Regions from separate parts of the Fusicatenibacter sp. genome, predicted to be linked through region 3. Evidence: predicted binding sites of a transcription regulator. Region 3 holds the regulator's gene; each other region holds the start of a gene.
The links. The regulator Rex, encoded in region 3, represses fermentation and respiration genes when NADH is low (regulators of the CRP and FNR family bind a similar motif). The targets are predictions, from matches to a motif close to ATTGTTAANTANTTAACAAT.
Positions count from the first base shown of each region.

Region 1: ACY2VW_RS13570 (iron-sulfur cluster assembly scaffold protein) is a predicted target of Rex. The motif match lies at 4,287-4,306, and genes of this name have one in related genera.
Region 2: gap (type I glyceraldehyde-3-phosphate dehydrogenase) is a predicted target of Rex. The motif match lies at 2,537-2,556, and genes of this name have one in related genera.

Region 1 covers NZ_CDRRUH010000086.1:496-6,550, forward strand. Annotated here, with positions in the region: gene ACY2VW_RS13550 (hypothetical protein) at 84-209, opposite strand; gene ACY2VW_RS13555 (formate/nitrite transporter family protein) at 633-1,391, shown strand; gene ACY2VW_RS13560 (DNA topoisomerase) at 1,388-3,487, shown strand; gene ACY2VW_RS13565 (acyltransferase) at 3,536-4,201, shown strand; gene ACY2VW_RS13570 (iron-sulfur cluster assembly scaffold protein) at 4,426-5,118, shown strand; gene ACY2VW_RS13575 (GGGtGRT protein) at 5,144-6,055, shown strand, end outside.
Region 2 covers NZ_CDRRUH010000044.1:4,657-11,030, reverse strand. Annotated here, with positions in the region: gene nifU (Fe-S cluster assembly scaffold protein NifU) at 10-447, shown strand; gene mnmA (tRNA 2-thiouridine(34) synthase MnmA) at 450-1,544, shown strand; gene ACY2VW_RS10150 (histidinol-phosphatase HisJ family protein) at 1,541-2,341, shown strand; gene gap (type I glyceraldehyde-3-phosphate dehydrogenase) at 2,607-3,620, shown strand; gene ACY2VW_RS10140 (phosphoglycerate kinase) at 3,835-5,028, shown strand; gene tpiA (triose-phosphate isomerase) at 5,062-5,814, shown strand; gene ACY2VW_RS10130 (hypothetical protein) at 6,192-6,374, shown strand, end outside.
Region 3 covers NZ_CDRRUH010000041.1:20,667-27,040, forward strand. Annotated here, with positions in the region: gene ACY2VW_RS09790 (NAD(P)H-hydrate dehydratase) at 1-1,209, opposite strand, end outside; gene ACY2VW_RS09795 (redox-sensing transcriptional repressor Rex) at 1,300-1,956, opposite strand; gene ACY2VW_RS09800 (ABC-F family ATP-binding cassette domain-containing protein) at 2,111-4,036, shown strand; gene ACY2VW_RS09805 (NADP-dependent isocitrate dehydrogenase) at 4,179-5,381, opposite strand; gene ACY2VW_RS09810 (S8 family peptidase) at 5,547-6,374, opposite strand, start outside.

The sequences.
Region 1 (6,055 bases), on a different contig from region 3:
CAACGGTAATTTTTAAAATTTTTCAAATTTTTTCTTTTATTTCTACAATAGCGTCGATTTCATTCCACTTCCTGCATTTTCTGCTATTTTCTTTTTGGAATACACATTCCAATCACCAGCCCGATCAGCATTCCAATCGACAGTCCAAGTCCGGCATTTCCATTCAGGGCACTGCCAAGCGCACATCCCACACACATACCGATGCACATTCCTTCCTCCCCATAATCGCCGTACTTCCCGTTCCCTCAATGCAAGACGGTACGTCAGTTTTTCCGGCTTCAGCGCTTCACTGTAAACATAGAGCTCTGCTTTTCCCCACTCGTCCGCTTCCACATAAGCGCCCTGCGGTGCATAGCTTCGTTTTACGACATACTGCGCGCCTTTCCATCTTCCATTCTCATTCTCATACAATGTGTTACTTTCTCTTCCATTTTCTGATATTTCTGCGGAAATGCAGTTTTTTCGCGTTCCTTCATTGCGAATTTTCCCCGGGGATGATATAATAGCCAAAGTCGAAAGAGCGAACCCGGTGACCGTTCCACAAAGTGTCCCGGGAATAATGGCCATCCCCAGGACACAAAAAACGGGGATATGTCCCCTGCTGCATGCGGGACATAAGAAAGGAGTAACATATGCCTTATGATGACGTACAAAAATTTTCAGAGGCAGCGGTAAACAAGGCGAAGCTACTGAAAGAACAGCCTGGAAAATACTTTCTCCGCTCGGTCATGGCAGGCTTTTTTATCGTCGTTGCCATGATCTTCTCCAACGTAGTCGGCAATGTCTTCCAGGGTTCCGATCCTGCGTGGGGCAAGCTGCTTGGCGGTATCGTGTTTGCTATCGCGGTTCTTCTGATCGTGTTCATCGGCGCAGAGCTTTTTACTGGAAACAATCTTGTCATGGCGTTTGGTGCCTTCGATAAAAAAGTATCGTGGACGCAGGTTGGAAAAGTATGGCTCGTCAGCTACATCGGAAATTTCGTCGGATGTCTGATCCTCTCCGTGATTTTCGTACTGGCAGGCGCTTCCGGCACCGCTGATTACTATGCGGGCTTTATTGGGAACAAACTTTCCATTCCTGTGGGAGAAATGTTCTTCCGCGCCATTCTCTGCAACTTCTTCGTCTGCCTTGCCGTTGCCTGCGGCATGAAATGCAAAAATGAAGTTGCGAAATTTTTCATGATCATACTTTGTATCTCCGGATTCGTTGTTGCCGGTTTCGAACACTGCATTGCCAATATGGCAACCTTCGTTACCGCCGCACTTCTCGTTCCGGGCGGCATCTCTCTTACCGCCGCGCTGAAAAGTATGGTAATTGTAACTATCGGAAATATGATCGGAGGCGGACTGCTCCTTGCCTGGCCGCTTCGAATGATGAGTGCAGATAAATGACAAAATCCTTATACATTGCGGAGAAACCGAGCGTCGCTCAGGAATTCGCAAAAGCATTAAAACAGAATATGCAGCGCAGGGACGGGTATCTGGAGTCGGAAACTTCCGTCGTAACCTGGTGCGTCGGCCACCTGGTTACGATGAGCTACCCGGAAAAATACGATCCTGCGTTAAAAAGGTGGAGTCTTGAGACCCTGCCTTTTTTGCCTGAAAATTTTAAATATGAAGTAATCCCGGAAGTAAAAAAGCAGTTCAACATCGTGAGCGGCCTGCTCCACCGGGAAGATATCGAGACCATTTATGTCTGTACCGACTCCGGGCGCGAGGGAGAATATATCTACCGCCTCGTCGCACAGATGGCCGGTATCAAAGACAAGAAGCAGAAACGTGTCTGGATTGATTCACAGACAGAAGAAGAAATCCTGCGCGGCATCCGCGAAGCGAAGGATGAAAGTGAATACGACAATCTCTCAGCTTCCGCTTATCTCCGTGCCAAAGAAGATTACCTGATGGGCATTAACTTTTCCCGTCTTCTCTCGTTAAAATATGGAAACGCCGTCGCATCGTATCTCGGCACCAAATACCAGGCCATCTCCGTCGGCCGTGTCATGACGTGCGTGCTCGGCATGGTCGTGCGCCGCGAACGCGAAATCCGCAGTTTCGTAAAAACACCGTTCTACCGTGTCATCGCCGGTCTTTCTTTTAACGGGCGGAATTTCGAAGGCGAATGGCGTGCCGTTAAAGGAAGCCGCTATTTTAACTCGCCGCTTCTCTATAAGGAGAATGGATTCCAGAAAAAAGAAGACGCACAGAAGCTGATTGACGAATTAGAAGCACAGAATCCTCTGATCCCGCGCGTTCTGAAAATGGAGCGGAAAAAAGAGAATAAAAATGCGCCGCTGCTCTACAACCTTGCGGAGCTGCAGAACGACTGTGCCCGCTTCTTCAAAATCAGCCCGGATGAAACACTGAAAGTCGTCCAGGAGCTTTACGAGAAAAAGCTGGTTACCTATCCGCGTACCGACGCCCGTGTGCTTTCTTCTGCCGTTGCAAAGGAAATCAGCAAGAACCTGCGCGGCCTGCAGCAGTACAACATCTGCCGCGGTCTTGCGGATGAAATTTTACAGGGCGGGAGCTGGAAAAAGATCGGTTCCACCCGTTATACGAATGATAAACAGATCACTGACCACTACGCAATCATTCCGACTGGACAGGGCCTTGGCAATCTGCGGAATCTTTCGGAGCTTTCCGCCAAAGTATACGAAACGATTGTCCGCCGTTTTCTCGGTATCTTCTATCCGCCGGCCGTCTATCAGAAGGTTGCGCTTGTGACGGAAATCGGCGGCGAACAGTTCTTTTCCAACTTCCGTGTTCTCGTGGAGGAGGGCTACTTAAAAGCGATGCACTACTCCTTCTTCCGTAAAAAGGATGAGGACGATGACCGTAAAAAAGATGAGGAAACAACGTGCGATCCCGCATTCCTTGCCGCACTGTCCCAGTTAAAAAAAGGCAGTGAACTGAACCTGCTCGGTCTCTCGATCAAAGAGGGCGAAACCTCCCCGCCGAAGCGCTATACTTCCGGTTCCATGATCCTTGCGATGGAGAATGCCGGACAGCTCATCGAGGATGAAGAGCTCCGTGAGCAGATCAAGGGAAGCGGCATCGGAACGAGTGCGACGCGTGCGGAAATCTTAAAAAAGCTTGTCTTTATCAAGTATCTCGCGTTGAACAAAAAGACGCAGGTCATCACACCGACGCAGCTCGGCGAAATGATCTACGATGTTGTCCACCAGTCCATCCGTCCGCTTCTGAACCCGGAGCTGACAGCAAGCTGGGAAAAGGGACTCACCTATGTGGCGGAGGGATCCATTACCTCTGAGGAATATATGGGAAAACTGGAAAACTTTGTAACACGCCACACCGTGAATGTAAAGCAGATGCGGAACCAGTTCCAGTTAAAGAGCAGTTTTGATGCGTCCGCGCCGTACTATAAAAAAGCCTCTTCCACACGTTCCGGTGTCGGAAAAAGCACGTCTTCAAGAAGCTCTTCTGCAAAGTCTTCTTCGAACAGAAAAAAGACCGCACAGAACACCTGAAATGTGGTAAGATAAACAGGAACAGAAAAAAGAAAGGATGAATCACTTATGAAAGATGCAACCATTTCTGAACTTTATGATTTAACCCAGACCATTGCCGCAAAAATCTTTGAAGGCAAAACGTATCCATGGGAAGTGCTTCCGCTCATCAAGGACTTTATTCTTGAACTCGGCGAGACGCTTGATCCGGCAGAATACGAAAAACGCGGCGAAAATATCTGGATCGCAAAAGATGCCAGTATCGCACCGACCGCTTCCATCAACGGCCCATGCATTATCGGAAAAGGCGCGGAGATCCGCCAGTGTGCTTTTATCCGCGGAAACGCCATCGTCGGCGAAGGCGCTGTCGTTGGAAACTCCACCGAGCTGAAAAATGTTATTCTCTTTAATAAAGTACAGGTTCCGCACTACAATTACGTCGGTGACTCTGTTCTTGGCCACAAAGCGCACATGGGTGCCGGTTCCATTACTTCCAATGTAAAATCCGACAAGAAGCTTGTCGTTGTCAAAGGCGCCGACGAACAGATCGAAACCGGACTGAAAAAATTCGGTGCGATGCTCGGCGATGAGGTTGAGGTCGGCTGCAACAGCGTGCTGAATCCGGGAACCGTTGTCGGAAGAAATTCCAACATTTACCCGCTCTCCTGCGTCCGTGGTGTGATCCCGTCGGGTCATATCTTTAAAAACGCGAAGGAAATTGTCAAAAAAATCTGATAATTAAAAATATTTTGTTTTATCGCAAGAAAATCAAACAGATCGTTTGCAAAGACCGCCGGAAATTTTATCGTTTTTCGGCGGTCTTTGCAATTTTTTATCAAAATAGGCTGGACGAATGGCCAATTTTGTGAGACAATAACCATAGGTCTGTGAACAGGCTGGAAACGGTCCGTTCGAAAGACAAAAGCTCAAATAAGTACATATTTGAAAGGAGTTTAACAATGACTTATTCACACGAAGTAGAAATGATGTGTCCGGTTACCCAGGGCGTGCATCACGGTGCAGCTCCGATTCCGGAGGAAGCAAAATGGGTAAAAGCAAAAGAGATCAAAGACATTTCCGGATTCACTCACGGTATTGGCTGGTGCGCACCGCAGCAGGGTACCTGCAAACTGACTCTGAACGTAAAAGAGGGCGTTATCCAGGAAGCTCTCGTTGAGACTATCGGATGTTCAGGAATGACTCATTCTGCAGCTATGGCATCTGAGATTCTTCCGGGCCTTACCATCCTTGAGGCTCTGAATACTGACCTTGTGTGTGATGCTATCAATACTGCAATGAGAGAACTCTTCCTTCAGATCGTTTACGGAAGAAGCCAGAGTGCATTCTCCGAGGACGGACTGGTTGTAGGTGCCGGACTGGAAGACCTTGGTAAAGGACTTCGTTCCCAGGTTGGTACTATGTACGGAACCCTTGCAAAAGGACCTCGTTACCTTGAAATGACCGACGGTTATGTAACAGGTATCGCACTGGATGAGGATGACGAGATTATCGGTTACAAATTCATCAACTTCGGAAAGATGATGGACTTCATCAAAGCCGGCGATGATGCAAACACAGCATTCGAGAAAGCAAGCGGACAGTACGGACGTGTTGCTGATGCTGTTAAGATCGTTGACCCGAGAAAAGAGTAATCAGATAATTTAGGAGGATAGGAAAATGGCTTTATTTGAATCATACGAAAGAAGAGAGAAACAGATTCTGGCTAAGCTCGCTGAGTACGGAATCAACTCGATCGAAGAAGCAGCAGAAGTTACAAAAGCCGCTGGCCTCGATGTATACAAAATGGTCGAAGGCATTCAGCCAATCTGCTTCGAAAATGCAAAATGGGCTTACACGGTAGGCGCAGCAATCGCAATCAAAAAAGGATGTCGTAAAGCTTCTGAAGCTGCAGCAGCAATCGGTGAGGGACTTCAGTCCTTCTGTATCCCGGGTTCTGTAGCAGATCAGCGTAAAGTTGGTCTTGGCCATGGTAACCTTGGCAAAATGCTTCTGGAAGAGGACACCGAGTGCTTCGCATTCCTGGCTGGACATGAGTCCTTCGCAGCTGCTGAGGGTGCTATCGGTATCGCTGAGAAAGCAAACAAAGTACGTCAGAAACCTCTGCGTGTTATCCTGAACGGTCTTGGAAAAGACGCTGCTCAGATCATCGCACGTATCAACGGCTTTACTTATGTAGAGACCGAGTATGACTACTACACCGGCGAGCTGAAAGAAGTATACAGAAAAGCATACTCCAACGGCCCGCGTGCGAAAGTTAACTGCTACGGCGCTAACGATGTTCGCGAAGGTGTTGCTATCATGTGGAAAGAGAACGTTGACGTTTCCATCACCGGAAACTCCACCAACCCGACTCGTTTCCAGCATCCGGTTGCAGGTACCTACAAAAAAGAGCGTATCGAAGCTGGTAAAAAATACTTCTCCGTTGCTTCCGGCGGTGGTACAGGACGTACTCTTCACCCGGACAACATGGCAGCAGGTCCTGCTTCCTACGGTATGACCGATACAATGGGACGTATGCATTCTGACGCTCAGTTTGCAGGTTCTTCTTCTGTACCGGCTCACGTAGAG
Region 2 (6,374 bases), on a different contig from region 3:
AGAATAACAATGTACAGTGAAAAAGTAATGGATCATTTCCAGCATCCGAGAAATGTAGGAGAAATTGAGAACGCAAGCGGTGTAGGCACCGTTGGAAATGCAAAATGCGGCGATATCATGAGAATGTATCTCGACATCGACGACAACGGCATCATTCAGGACTGCAAATTTAAAACCTTCGGCTGCGGCGCTGCTGTTGCAACCAGCAGTATGGCAACCGAGCTGGTAAAAGGAAAAACCATTCAGGAAGCTCTGGAAGTAACCAACAAAGCCGTTATGGAAGCACTCGACGGACTTCCGCCGGTCAAAGTTCACTGTTCTCTGCTTGCAGAAGAAGCAATCCACGCTGCACTCTGGGATTACGCAGAGAAACACGGCATCAAGATCGAAGGTCTTGCAAAACCGAAGTCTGATATCAGCGAGGGCGAGGAAGAGGAAGAATACTAAGTATGGGAAAAAAGAAAGTAGTCGTTGGAATGTCCGGCGGCGTAGATTCCTCGGTGGCAGCGTATCTGCTGAAAAAAGCGGGATACGATGTCATCGGGGTGACCATGCAGATCTGGCAGGATGAGGCCGAGACAGTCCAGGAGGAAAACGGGGGCTGTTGCGGCCTTTCTGCTGTTGATGATGCAAGGCGCGTGGCACAGGTGCTGGACATTCCCTATTATGTCATGAACTTTAAAAAAGAGTTCCGTGAGAACGTCATGGACTATTTCACGAACGAATATCTCTGCGGCAGAACACCGAACCCGTGTATCGCCTGCAACCGCTACGTGAAATGGGAAGCACTGCTGCAGCGGAGTCTTTCGATCGGAGCGGACTACATTGCAACCGGTCATTACGCAAGAATTGAACAGCTTGCCAATGGACGGTATGCGATTGCAAATTCCGTAACGGCGGCGAAAGACCAGACGTATGCGCTGTACAACCTGACCCAGGAGCAGCTTTCGCATACGCTGATGCCGGTCGGAGATTACACGAAAGACCAGATCCGTGAGATCGCGGCCGAAATCGGTCTTCCGGTGGCAAAAAAGAAGGATTCCCAGGAAATCTGTTTCGTGCCGGATCAGGACTACGCTTCCTTTATCCAGAACGAGACGGGAATCGTGGCACCGAAAGGCGATTTCGTGAATACAAAGGGTGAAATCCTCGGCACCCATGAGGGCATTACCCATTACACCGTAGGACAGCGCCGCGGACTCGGCCTTCCGATGGGACACCGCGTGTTCGTGCTGGAAATCCGTCCGGAGACGAACGAGGTTGTGGTCGGCGAAAATGAAGAGGTTTTCGCAAAAGTAGTAAAAGCAAACAAAGTAAACTATATGGCAATTCCGCCGCTGGAACTTGGAGAAGAGCTCTCCTGCACCGCAAAAATCCGGTACGGCCACAAAGGCTCCCCGTGCGTGATCAAACGGACTGGGGAAGATGAAATTACCTGTACCTTCCCGGACGGCGTGCGTGCTCCGACACCGGGACAGGCTGTTGTCTTCTACGTGGACGGCTGCGTCGGCGGAGGCGGAACGATTACGGAGGCCGAAAGATGAAAATAGCGGACTGTCATATGCACAGTTTCTTTTCGAGTGACAGCGAAGCACCAACAGAAGAAATGGTAAAACGGGCAGTCGAGCTGGGACTTCCGGCAATCTGCCTGACGGATCATTACGATATGGATTACAGTACCGGCGAGTTTCAGCTTGATACGCCGGCATATGCGGCAAAAATCCAGGAACTGCAGAAAAAATACCGCGACAGAATCGACATCCGATTTGGCGTGGAACTGGGACTGCAGCTCCACTTAAAAGAACGGATGGAAGAGTACGTGAATGCGTGGCCGTTCGACTATGTGATCGGTTCCATGCATGTCATTGACGGAAAAGATCCCTATTATGAGGATGCTTTCCCAGGCTGGACAGCAGAAGAGCTGTATCGGGCGTATTTTCAGGCTACAGCAGAAAATATCCGCTCCTTCCATAATTTCCAGACACTCGGTCATCTGGACTATGTGGTGCGCTACGGCAGAGAAAAGGGAAAAGATTACAGTTACCGCGCATTTGCGGACGAGATCGATGCTATTTTAAAAGAGCTGATTCAGTACGATATCGCGCTGGAAATCAACACCGGCGGCTACAAGGCAGGCCTTGGCGTGCCGAACCCGACGCTGGATGTCATCAAAAGATACCGGGAACTGGGCGGTGAAAAGATCACCTTCGGTGCCGATGCCCACAAACCGGAGCATATTGCGTTTCATTTCGCGGACGCGGCAGCTATCGCACAGGAAGCCGGATTCCGGTACTACGTGCGGTTTAAAGAGAAAAAGCCGGAATATCTGCCGATCCAATAGAAAACGTGCAGGAAAAGCCGGAAAAAAGCCCCAGAAAGGCTGGATTCCGGCTTTTTCTGCAATAGACGGATCTTTCAAATTTTTGCAGAAATACTGATTGGCATCCGGCTTCTTCACAAATTTTAGAAATAATTTCGTATTTTCTTCAAAATAGAACTTGAATTTTCCGACGAAATTAGGTATTATACAAATAAGGTTGATGTTTCTTTAACAAAGTACAGAGACTCAAAATTAAAATTCACTTTTTTAGGAGGAATTGAAAATCATGGCAGTAAAAGTAGCAATCAATGGTTTTGGCCGTATCGGACGTCTTGCATTCAGACAGATGTTTGGAGCAGAAGGTTATGAAGTAGTAGCAATCAACGATTTAACATCCCCGAAGATGTTAGCTCATCTGTTAAAATATGACTCTTCTCAGGGAAAATATGCTCTGGCTGATACCGTAACATCTGATGAAGATTCCATCACAGTAGATGGCAAAAACATCAAAATCTATGCTTTCCCGGATGCTAACAACTGCCCGTGGGGAGAGCTTGGCGTAGACGTAGTTCTGGAGTGCTCCGGATTCTACACCTCCAAAGCAAAAGCTCAGGCACACATCAATGCAGGCGCTCGTAAAGTAGTTATCTCCGCTCCGGCTGGTAACGACCTTCCGACCATCGTTTACAATGTAAACCATGAGACCCTGACAGCAGACGATAACATCATCTCCGCTGCATCCTGCACCACAAACTGCCTTGCACCTATGGCAAAAGCTCTGAACGAACTGGCTCCGATCAAATCCGGTATCATGGTTACTATCCATGCTTACACTGGAGATCAGATGACTCTGGACGGACCGCAGAGAAAAGGCGATCTGAGAAGATCCCGTGCAGCTGCAGTTAACATCGTTCCAAACAGCACCGGTGCTGCAAAAGCAATCGGCCTTGTTATTCCGGAACTGAACGGCAAACTGATCGGTTCTGCACAGCGTGTTCCAACCCCAACCGGTTCTACCACAATCCTTACAGCAGTTGTAGAAGGAACTGTAACTGTTGACGAGATCAACGCAAAAATGAAAGCATCTGCAACCGAGTCCTTCGGATACAACACAGATGAAATCGTATCCAGCGACATCGTTGGTATGAGATATGGTTCTCTGTTCGATGCAACTCAGACCATGGTTCTTCCGCTGGACAACGGAACAACAGAGGTACAGGTTGTTTCTTGGTATGATAACGAGAACTCCTACACAAGCCAGATGGTTCGTACCATCAAATACTTCAGCGAGTTAGCATAATTTAACAAACTGAACGGCAAAATTTCAGAGCCCAAAGGGTCCGGTCTGTTAAGGACCGGGCCCTTTTTGCGAATGCGGCGGAAAAACACGGCACAAAAACAGCCCTTTTCCGTGTGCAAAAATTATAAACTGCATTTTTAAATAAGGACCGCGATGCCGCAAAAACAAAGAAACGGCGCGGCAGATGCAGTTGGATATATGGAGGGAAACGCCCATGTTAAACAAAAAAACCGTAGATGATATCAATGTAAAAGGAAAAAGAGTCCTTGTAAGATGCGACTTCAACGTTCCGCTGATCGATGGAAAAATCACAGATGAGAACCGTCTGGTAGCTGCTCTTCCGACAATCAAAAAACTGATCGCTGACGGCGGCAAAGTAATTCTCTGCTCTCATCTTGGAAAACCGAAAGGAGAACCAAAACCAGAGCTTTCTCTTGCACCGGTTGCAGTTCGCCTTTCCGAGCTTCTCGGACAGGAAGTTAAATTTGCAGCAGATCCTGAGGTTGTAGGACCGAACGCAAAAGCAGCTGTTGAGGCTATGAAAGACGGAGATGTAATCCTTCTGGAGAACACCCGTTATCGTGCAGAAGAGACCAAAAACGGTGAGGAGTTCAGCAAAGAACTGGCTTCCCTGTGTGACGTATTCGTAAACGATGCATTCGGAACCGCACACCGTGCTCATTGCTCCAATGTTGGTGTTACCAAATATGTTGACACTGCTGTTGTTGGTTACCTGATGGAGAAAGAGATCGCATTTCTTGGAAATGCTGTCAACAATCCGGAGCGTCCGTTTGTTGCCATCCTTGGCGGATCCAAAGTATCCAGCAAGATTTCTGTTATCGACAACCTGATCGATAAAGTTGATGTCCTGATCATCGGCGGTGGTATGGCTTATACCTTCGCAAAAGCAGCAGGCGGCACCGTTGGTGATTCTCTGCTTGAGATGGATTATCTGGATTATGCAAACAAAATGAAAGAAAAAGCAGCAGCAAAAGGCGTGAAACTGCTTCTTCCGGTAGACAACGTTGTTGCAGATGCATTTTCAAACGACGCAAATACACAGGTTGTTCCGGCCGGACAGATTCCGGATGGCTGGGAAGGTCTGGATATCGGACCGGAAACTGCAAAACTGTTCGCTGACGCTGTTAAAACTGCTAAAACCGTTGTATGGAACGGACCGATGGGATGCTTCGAGATGCCGAATTTTGCAGCAGGAACCAAAGCAGTTGCAGCAGCACTGGCTGAAACAGATGCAGTTACGATCATCGGCGGCGGAGATTCCGCAGCAGCTGTAAACCAGCTTGGATATGGCGATAAGATGACTCATATCTCCACTGGTGGCGGCGCTTCCCTGGAGTTCCTGGAAGGAAAAGAACTGCCGGGCGTTGCAGCAGCAAACGATAAATAAGATTTAATTCAAAATTAAGGAGATCAAACGATCATGGCAAGAAAGAAAATTATCGCCGGAAACTGGAAAATGAACATGACTCCGAGCGAGGCAGTAGAGTTAGTTAATACATTAAAACCACTGGTAGCAAATGACGACGTTGACGTTGTTTTCTGCGTACCGGCTATCGACATCATCCCGGTTGTAGAGGCTGCAAAAGGCTCCAACATCCAGATCGGTGCTGAGAATATGTATTTCGAGGAGAAAGGTGCTTTCACAGGCGAAATCTCCCCGGCTATGCTGACAGACGCTGGCGTGAAATACGTTGTTCTTGGCCACTCTGAGAGAAGAGAATACTTCGCAGAGACCAGCGAGACCGTAAACAAAAAAATGCTGAAAGCTTTCGAGCACGGCATCACCCCAATCATGTGCTGCGGAGAAACTCTGGAGCAGAGAGAGCAGGGTGTAACGATGGACTTCATCCGTCAGCAGGTAAAGGTTGGATTCCTGAATGTAACAGCAGATCAGGCCAAAACAGCCGTTATCGCTTACGAGCCAATCTGGGCAATCGGAACCGGCAAAACTGCTACAACCGAGCAGGCTGAGGAAGTTTGCAAAGGCATCCGCGAGTGCATCGCTGAAATCTATGATGATGCAACAGCAGCAGCTATCCGTATCCAGTACGGCGGCTCTGTAAACGCAAAAACCGCACCGGAACTGTTCGCACAGGAGAACATCGACGGCGGTCTGGTAGGCGGAGCATCCCTGAAACCAGATTTCGGAGCTATTGTAAACTACAATAAATAATTGATTTTTGTGCAAAATCAATAAATAAAACAGGCTAAAACGCCACCAAACACGATGAAATTTGGCAAAAATGCCGAAGGAAAAGTGTTTGGTGGCGTTTTGATGTTTTTTGAGTATCACTTTTTGGAAAATGATTTTTCATTTTCGGTGATATAGAGGGCCGCCCTATACGGATCATATTCAAAATTCTTGACGTTCCCTTTGTGTTGATGCTGACCCTGCTTGTGGTCGTGCTCTCGTTCCTGCTGAGGCTTTCTGCCGGCTTGCTCTCCATCCTAGCGCCTGTGCTGGGGTTGATGAATGTCCTATACTGTTTGTGGAGAAAGACATTTCCACGGAGATTGCGGGGCTTCATCAATGGCTGAGTTCTGCTCACGGTGGTCAGAACTCGAGCGGTTTTGCGTCTGGCGGATCAGGCGTTCAATGATGTGCAGCATACAGGCGTTGAAAACGAAGAAAAATACGGTCTGCTCGCTCGGTCTGCAACTGATACGGATAGCTATGGTGACACGGCGTTCAATGAACATTCGTTAGAACTGTGGTCTGCTCATCTTGGGAAA
Region 3 (6,374 bases):
GGCCTGGTATTTTTCGGCGGCCCTTCCGGCGCTTCCTGCCGGGTCACGCTGGCATTCTGCAATGGTCGTGTGCAGCAGCCGTGCAAGCTCTCCTACATGAGGCGTTAAAATTTTTTCTGCCCGGCAGCCCGAAAGAAACTCCGCATCTTCCGCAATCAGGTTCAGCGCATCTGCATCCAGAATAAGAGGAACTTCTGTGTGCTGCACCGTAAAAACGAGCAGTTCTTTTGCCGTCCGGCTTTTGGAAAGTCCCGGTCCCGCAACAACAGCGTCCGCCCAGGCGAGATCCTGCAGCAGGGCTTCTTCCGGAAGCGGCTCATCCTCCTTCCAGAAATCCGCCATTGCTTCCGGCAGGGCACAGAAAAGCGGCGTACGGTTTCTTTCCTCTGTTACAACCTTTACCATGCCGGCACCGGATGCAAGGACTGCCCTGGCACACAAAACAGCGGCTCCGCACATGGCACCGGAACCGGCAAGTACCAGCACCTTTCCGAAGGTTCCCTTATTTCCCATCGGCGTGCGGGTAAGAAACCGGTCCAGATCTTCTTTTTCCACCGAACCGTACCAGGGCGTCTCCTCTTCTCCTGCATCAAAGCCGATTCCGATGTCACGGACCAGGACCTCTCCGGCATATCGTTTTCCGGGATCAAAAAGAAGCCCTGGCTTTGCACAGGCAAATGTCACCGTGGCTCTGGCTTTCACCGCCGCATCAAGGACCTCTCCGGTATCCGTGTGGATCCCCGAAGGGATGTCCACGGCGAGAACGGGGACGCCGCTTGCGCAGATTGCTTCCACTGCTCTCCGGTACTCCCCTACCAGCGGGCGGGATACGCCAATTCCAAAGATGGCATCTATGATAACAGTATATTCCCGGAAATCCGGATTCTTAACCTCACGGACCCCATAATTTTCCGCAATTTTCTTCTGTGCTCTCATGCCTTCACTGTATTTTTCCGGATTTCCAAGACAGAACAGTTCCGCATCCACGCCTTTCGTCTTTAAAATCCGTGCAATTGCCGCACCGTCCCCGCCATTATTTCCGGGACCGCACACGGCAAGAACTTTTCCTGTATCCCATGTTCCATTTTGAAGTTCCTCCACACAGGACAGCGCCGCGCGCTCCATCAGTACCAGGGACGGCACTTCCATCGTTTCCATGGTATTTCGGTCTGCCTGCTTCATCTGTGCTGCTGTAAGAATCCGTTTCATCGCTTCTCCTCCTTTTCCCGCATCTTCCGGGGACTTAACAGAAAAAGCCTCCGGTTTCCCGAAGACTCTCCTGCTTTTGTTTTTTGTTTCTTAATTGTTCTTTGGATGCTCCGCCTCATATCTGTTCAGATTGTAGGAGAGACGCATCAGACTTTCGGAAAGATGGACATTCTCTACGATCACATCTTTCGGAAGTTTTAAGTTCAGATCGGTATGTGCAAAATTCCAGATTGCTTTCACACCATTATCCACGAGGATCTCTGCCATCTCTACCGCTTTTGCTTTCGGCAGTGTCAGAGCTGCGATCTCTACGTTGTGCTCCTTGATAAATTCCGGAAGCTCGTCCGCCATGCGGATTTCAATTCCGCGCACGGAAATTCCTTTTAATACCGGGTTGACGTCAAAAATACCGACCGTTTTGAATCCGCTTCTTTCAAAGGCCGCGTAATTGGCAAGCGCCTGTCCCAGATTTCCGGCTCCGACAAAAATCATATTGTGGACTCTGTCCAGACCTAAGATTTTTCCAATCTCACTGTACAGATACCGCACGTTATAACCATATCCCTGCTGGCCGAAGCCGCCGAAATTATTTAAATCCTGGCGAATCTGGGAAGCTGTCACTTTCATCCGCTCGCTCAGCTCACCGGAAGAGATCCGTTCTACTCCGTCCTCCAGCAATTCGCCCAGGTAACGATAATATCTAGGAAGTCTTTTGATAACTGCCCGAGAAATTCCTTTTTCTTCCAAGATAAATTCCTCCTTATTTACACCTGCATATACTCATATTATATATGGTTGATAGAAAATTGTCAAAGATTTCTTGAAATTTTGTGTATTACTCTCTATAATAAGGATGGTGTATTATGTCAAAATACAGAAATATGTTATCTGGAGGAACCACATGATTCTTGCATGTCAGAATATCTCGAAAGCATTCGGGACAACGGAAATTATCAAAAATGCATCTTTTCATATAGAAGAACGCGAAAAAGCCGCACTGGTCGGCATCAACGGTGCCGGAAAATCGACGCTGTTAAAAATCATCATCGGCGAAATGAGGGCCGATGAGGGAGAGGTCATCCTCTCCAAAGGAAAGACGATGGGCTATCTCGCCCAGCATCAGGATCTGACCGGACACCTTTCCATTTACCAGGAAGTGCTGACCGCGAAACAGAATCTGATCGATATGGAGGAACGCCTCCGTCAGATGGAAAGCGATATGAAGACAAAATCCGGTGCAGAGCTGGATGAACTTCTTTCCACCTACACCCGCCTCTCCCATACCTTTGAACTGGAAAACGGATACGCGTACCGCAGTGAAGTCGTCGGTGTTTTAAAAGGTCTTGGCTTTTCCGAGAGCGATTTTGAAAAACAGGTGGACTCCCTCTCCGGCGGTCAGAAGACCCGCGTGGCACTTGGTAAACTGCTGCTCACCAAACCGGACATCATTCTGCTCGACGAGCCGACCAACCACCTCGATATGGACTCGATCTCCTGGCTCGAGACGTATCTTTTAAATTACAGCGGAGCCGTCCTGATTGTCTCCCATGACCGTTACTTTCTCGACCGCGTTGTCACAAAAGTCGTTGAAGTGGACAATAAAAAAGTAACAACTTTTGAGGGAAACTATACCGCCTACAGTCAGAAAAAAGCAATGCTCCGCGAGGCCGCTTACCACGCCTGGGTCAACCAGCAGCAGGAAATCCACCATCAGGAGGAAGTCATCGCAAAGCTGAAATCCTTCAACCGGGAAAAATCCATCAAGCGCGCCGAGAGCCGTGAAAAGATGCTGGACAAAATGGATGTTCTCGAAAAACCGACGGAAGTACGCTCCGATATGCGGATCCGTCTGGAGCCGCGCATCACCAGCGGAAACGATGTGCTGACCGTCGAGCATCTCTCCAAAGCCTTCCCGGGACAGACGCTTTTCCAGGATCTGAATTTCGAAATCAAGCGCGGGGAGCGCGTCGCAATCATCGGAAACAACGGAACGGGAAAAACGACGATCTTAAAGATCTTAAACGAAGTCATCCGACCGGATGCCGGCTCTTTTACACTTGGAAGCCGTGTACAGATCGGTTACTACGATCAGGAGCATCAGGTGCTCCACATGGAAAAGACCATTTTCCAGGAGATTTCCGACGCGTATCCGTATCTGACAAACACCGAAATCCGAAATGTGCTGGCCGCCTTCCTGTTTACAAACGATGATGTCTTCCAGCCGATCCACACGCTGAGCGGCGGTGAGCGCGGACGAATTTCCCTTGCCAAGCTGATGCTCTCGAACGCCAACTTCCTGATCCTCGACGAGCCGACCAACCACCTCGATATCGTATCAAAGGAGATTCTGGAAAACGCGCTGAAGGATTACACTGGAACGGTACTGTACGTGTCCCACGACCGTTACTTTATCAATCAGACTGCAACCCGGATTCTGGAGCTGACGGGACAGACACTCGTCAACTATATCGGAAATTACGATTACTATCTGGAGAAAAAAGAAGAGCTGACCCGCATCTATGCTCCTGCTGCCGAGGCCGCCGCACTGGAAGAAACATCTGCTCCTTCCGAAGCCTCCTCCACAAAGCTGGACTGGAAGGCGCAGAAAGAAGAACAGGCACGCCTCCGAAAGAAAGAGAACGAGCTGAAAAAGACGGAAAAACGAATTGAAGAGCTCGAGACACGCGATTCGGAAATTGATGAAGAAATGTCAAAACCGGAAGTCGCAACAAATGTCGCAGAGTGTGTGAAATTAAGCAAAGAGAAAGCGGAAATCGCCGCAGAACTTGAAGAGCTGTATGAAAAATGGGAAGAGCTTGCCGAGTAAGCCTGGCTTTCCCCGGAAAAGTGTAAAATCAAAATTGGTCCACTGGACCAATTATTGATATGCTTGGCAACAGAAAAAGCCGGTCCGGTACATCCTTTTTTGTGGGAATGCCGGATCGGCTTTCTTTTTCTGCTTCGTTTGATTATTTCTCCAGCTCCTCGCGGATGGCCAGGATGAAATCACGGCTGTTTAATACGGTCGGATTTTCCATGGTGGTGATCAGCGCAAGGTCTTTTGTCATCTTTCCGCTCTCGATCGTTGTGATCGTTGCTTTTTCCAGACGGTCTGCAAATGCGGAAAGTTCTGCGTTTCCATCCATTTCCCCGCGTTTTCTGAGTGCGCCGGTCCATGCAAAAATGGTGGCCACGGAGTTGGTGGATGTTTCCTCGCCTTTTAAGTGACGGTAATAGTGGCGCTGTACGGTTCCGTGCGCAGCCTCGTACTCGTAATATCCATGCGGAGATACGAGAACCGAAGTCATCATCGCAAGGGAACCGAATGCGGAGGACACCATATCACTCATGACATCACCATCGTAGTTTTTGCATGCCCAGATAAAGCCGCCCTCTGCTTTCATGATACGGGCAACAGCATCGTCGATCAGGGTGTAGAAGTAGGTAATGCCTGCCTCTTCGAATTTCCCTTTATACTCTGCATCGAAAATTTCCTGGAAAATATCCTTAAAGCGATGATCATACTTTTTGGAAATCGTATCCTTGCTTGCAAACCACAGATCCTGTTTTGTGGACAGCGCGTATTCGAAACAGCTTCTCGCAAAGCTTTCTATGGAATTATCCAGATTGTGCATACCCTGAATGACACCAGCGCCGGTGAAGTTGTGAATCAGTTCTCTTGTCTCGGTGCCATCCTCTGCGGTATAAACCAGCTCTGCTTTTCCCGGTCCCGGAATCCGGATTTCTGCGTTTTTATATACATCGCCGTATGCATGACGGGCAATCGTAATCGGCTTTTTCCAGTTGCGCACGCACGGCTCGATGCCTTTTACAACAATCGGGGTACGGAAAACAGTTCCGTCGAGCATGGCACGAATGGTTCCGTTCGGGCTCTTCCACATTTCTTTCAGATTGTACTCTGTCATACGCGCTGCATTCGGCGTAATGGTGGCACATTTGACTGCTACACCGTATTTCTTGGTAGCGTTTGCGGAATCTACGGTTACCTGATCGTTCGTTTCGTTTCTGTGTTCCAGTCCAAGATCGTAATATTCCGTTTTCAGATCAATAAACGGGAGAAGCAGCTCATCTTTGATCATTTTCCAGAGAATTCTGGTCATCTCATCTCCATCCATCTCTACCAGAGGAGTGGTCATCTGAATTTTTTCCATAGTAGGCCTCCTTTTTCTATTCCCGTTTATTGTATAAAGTATCAAATGGCTTGTCAAGTCAAAATTCGCCTGATTTTTTGGTATTTTCCTATCAATTCGCTCAATTTTTGCAGGATGATCGATATTTTCCTTCATTTTTCTTCTGTTGCATTGTCACGCATCGTCTCACAGAAGTGAAAGAAAACGGTCTGTCTGAAGCATTCCATGCCCCTGACGGTTACGCGGAAGGCCAAGATCTCTTGCCGATTCGCAGAGCAGCATTTTTGCCTGGACATTGGTAAGATCCGGAACCCGTTCAAGTGCCAAAGCCACGGCTCCGGACACCCGCGGCGCCGCCATCGATGTGCCGCTCTTCACCACATATTCCTTTCTGCTTCTTCCAGGCGCGCAGGAAATGAGACGTTTTCCAGGCGCGACAAGATCTGGTTTGCAGACGCAGTCCCGTGTCGGGCCGCATCCGGAGATTCCTCTTCTTGGCTCCAGCAGATCGCCCGCTCCCACGGTGATCACTTTTCTGCTGCTCCCCGGCGCCGTAATACTGCCCGGAGCGGGTCCCAGATTTCCGGCCGCTGTCACAACAGTGATCCCGTCATCCCAGGCGCGCTCCACCGCCTGCACGAGCAGATCATCCACCGTTTTTTCCTGCTCTGTTGTTCCCACTGAAATATTTAAAATGCGGATATTAAGTCTTATTCGCTCTTTGCACACCCAGTCAATCGCCGCAAGGATATCCTGCTTTCTGCCGTTTCCCCTGCGGTCAAGAATTTTTGCTACCACAAATCTGCATTCCGGTGCCGTACCCCGGTACTTCCCGCCGGATGCTCTTCCGCTTCCGCCGAGGATTCCGCAGACATGCGTCCCATGCCCATTATCATCGTAAGGCGTCTCCCGCCCGTACACCAGATCCCGGAACGCCGCAATCCGGTTATCAAAATCAATATGCGGAAAAATCCCTGTATCCAGCACCGCCACGGTAATTCCTTTTCCTGTCAG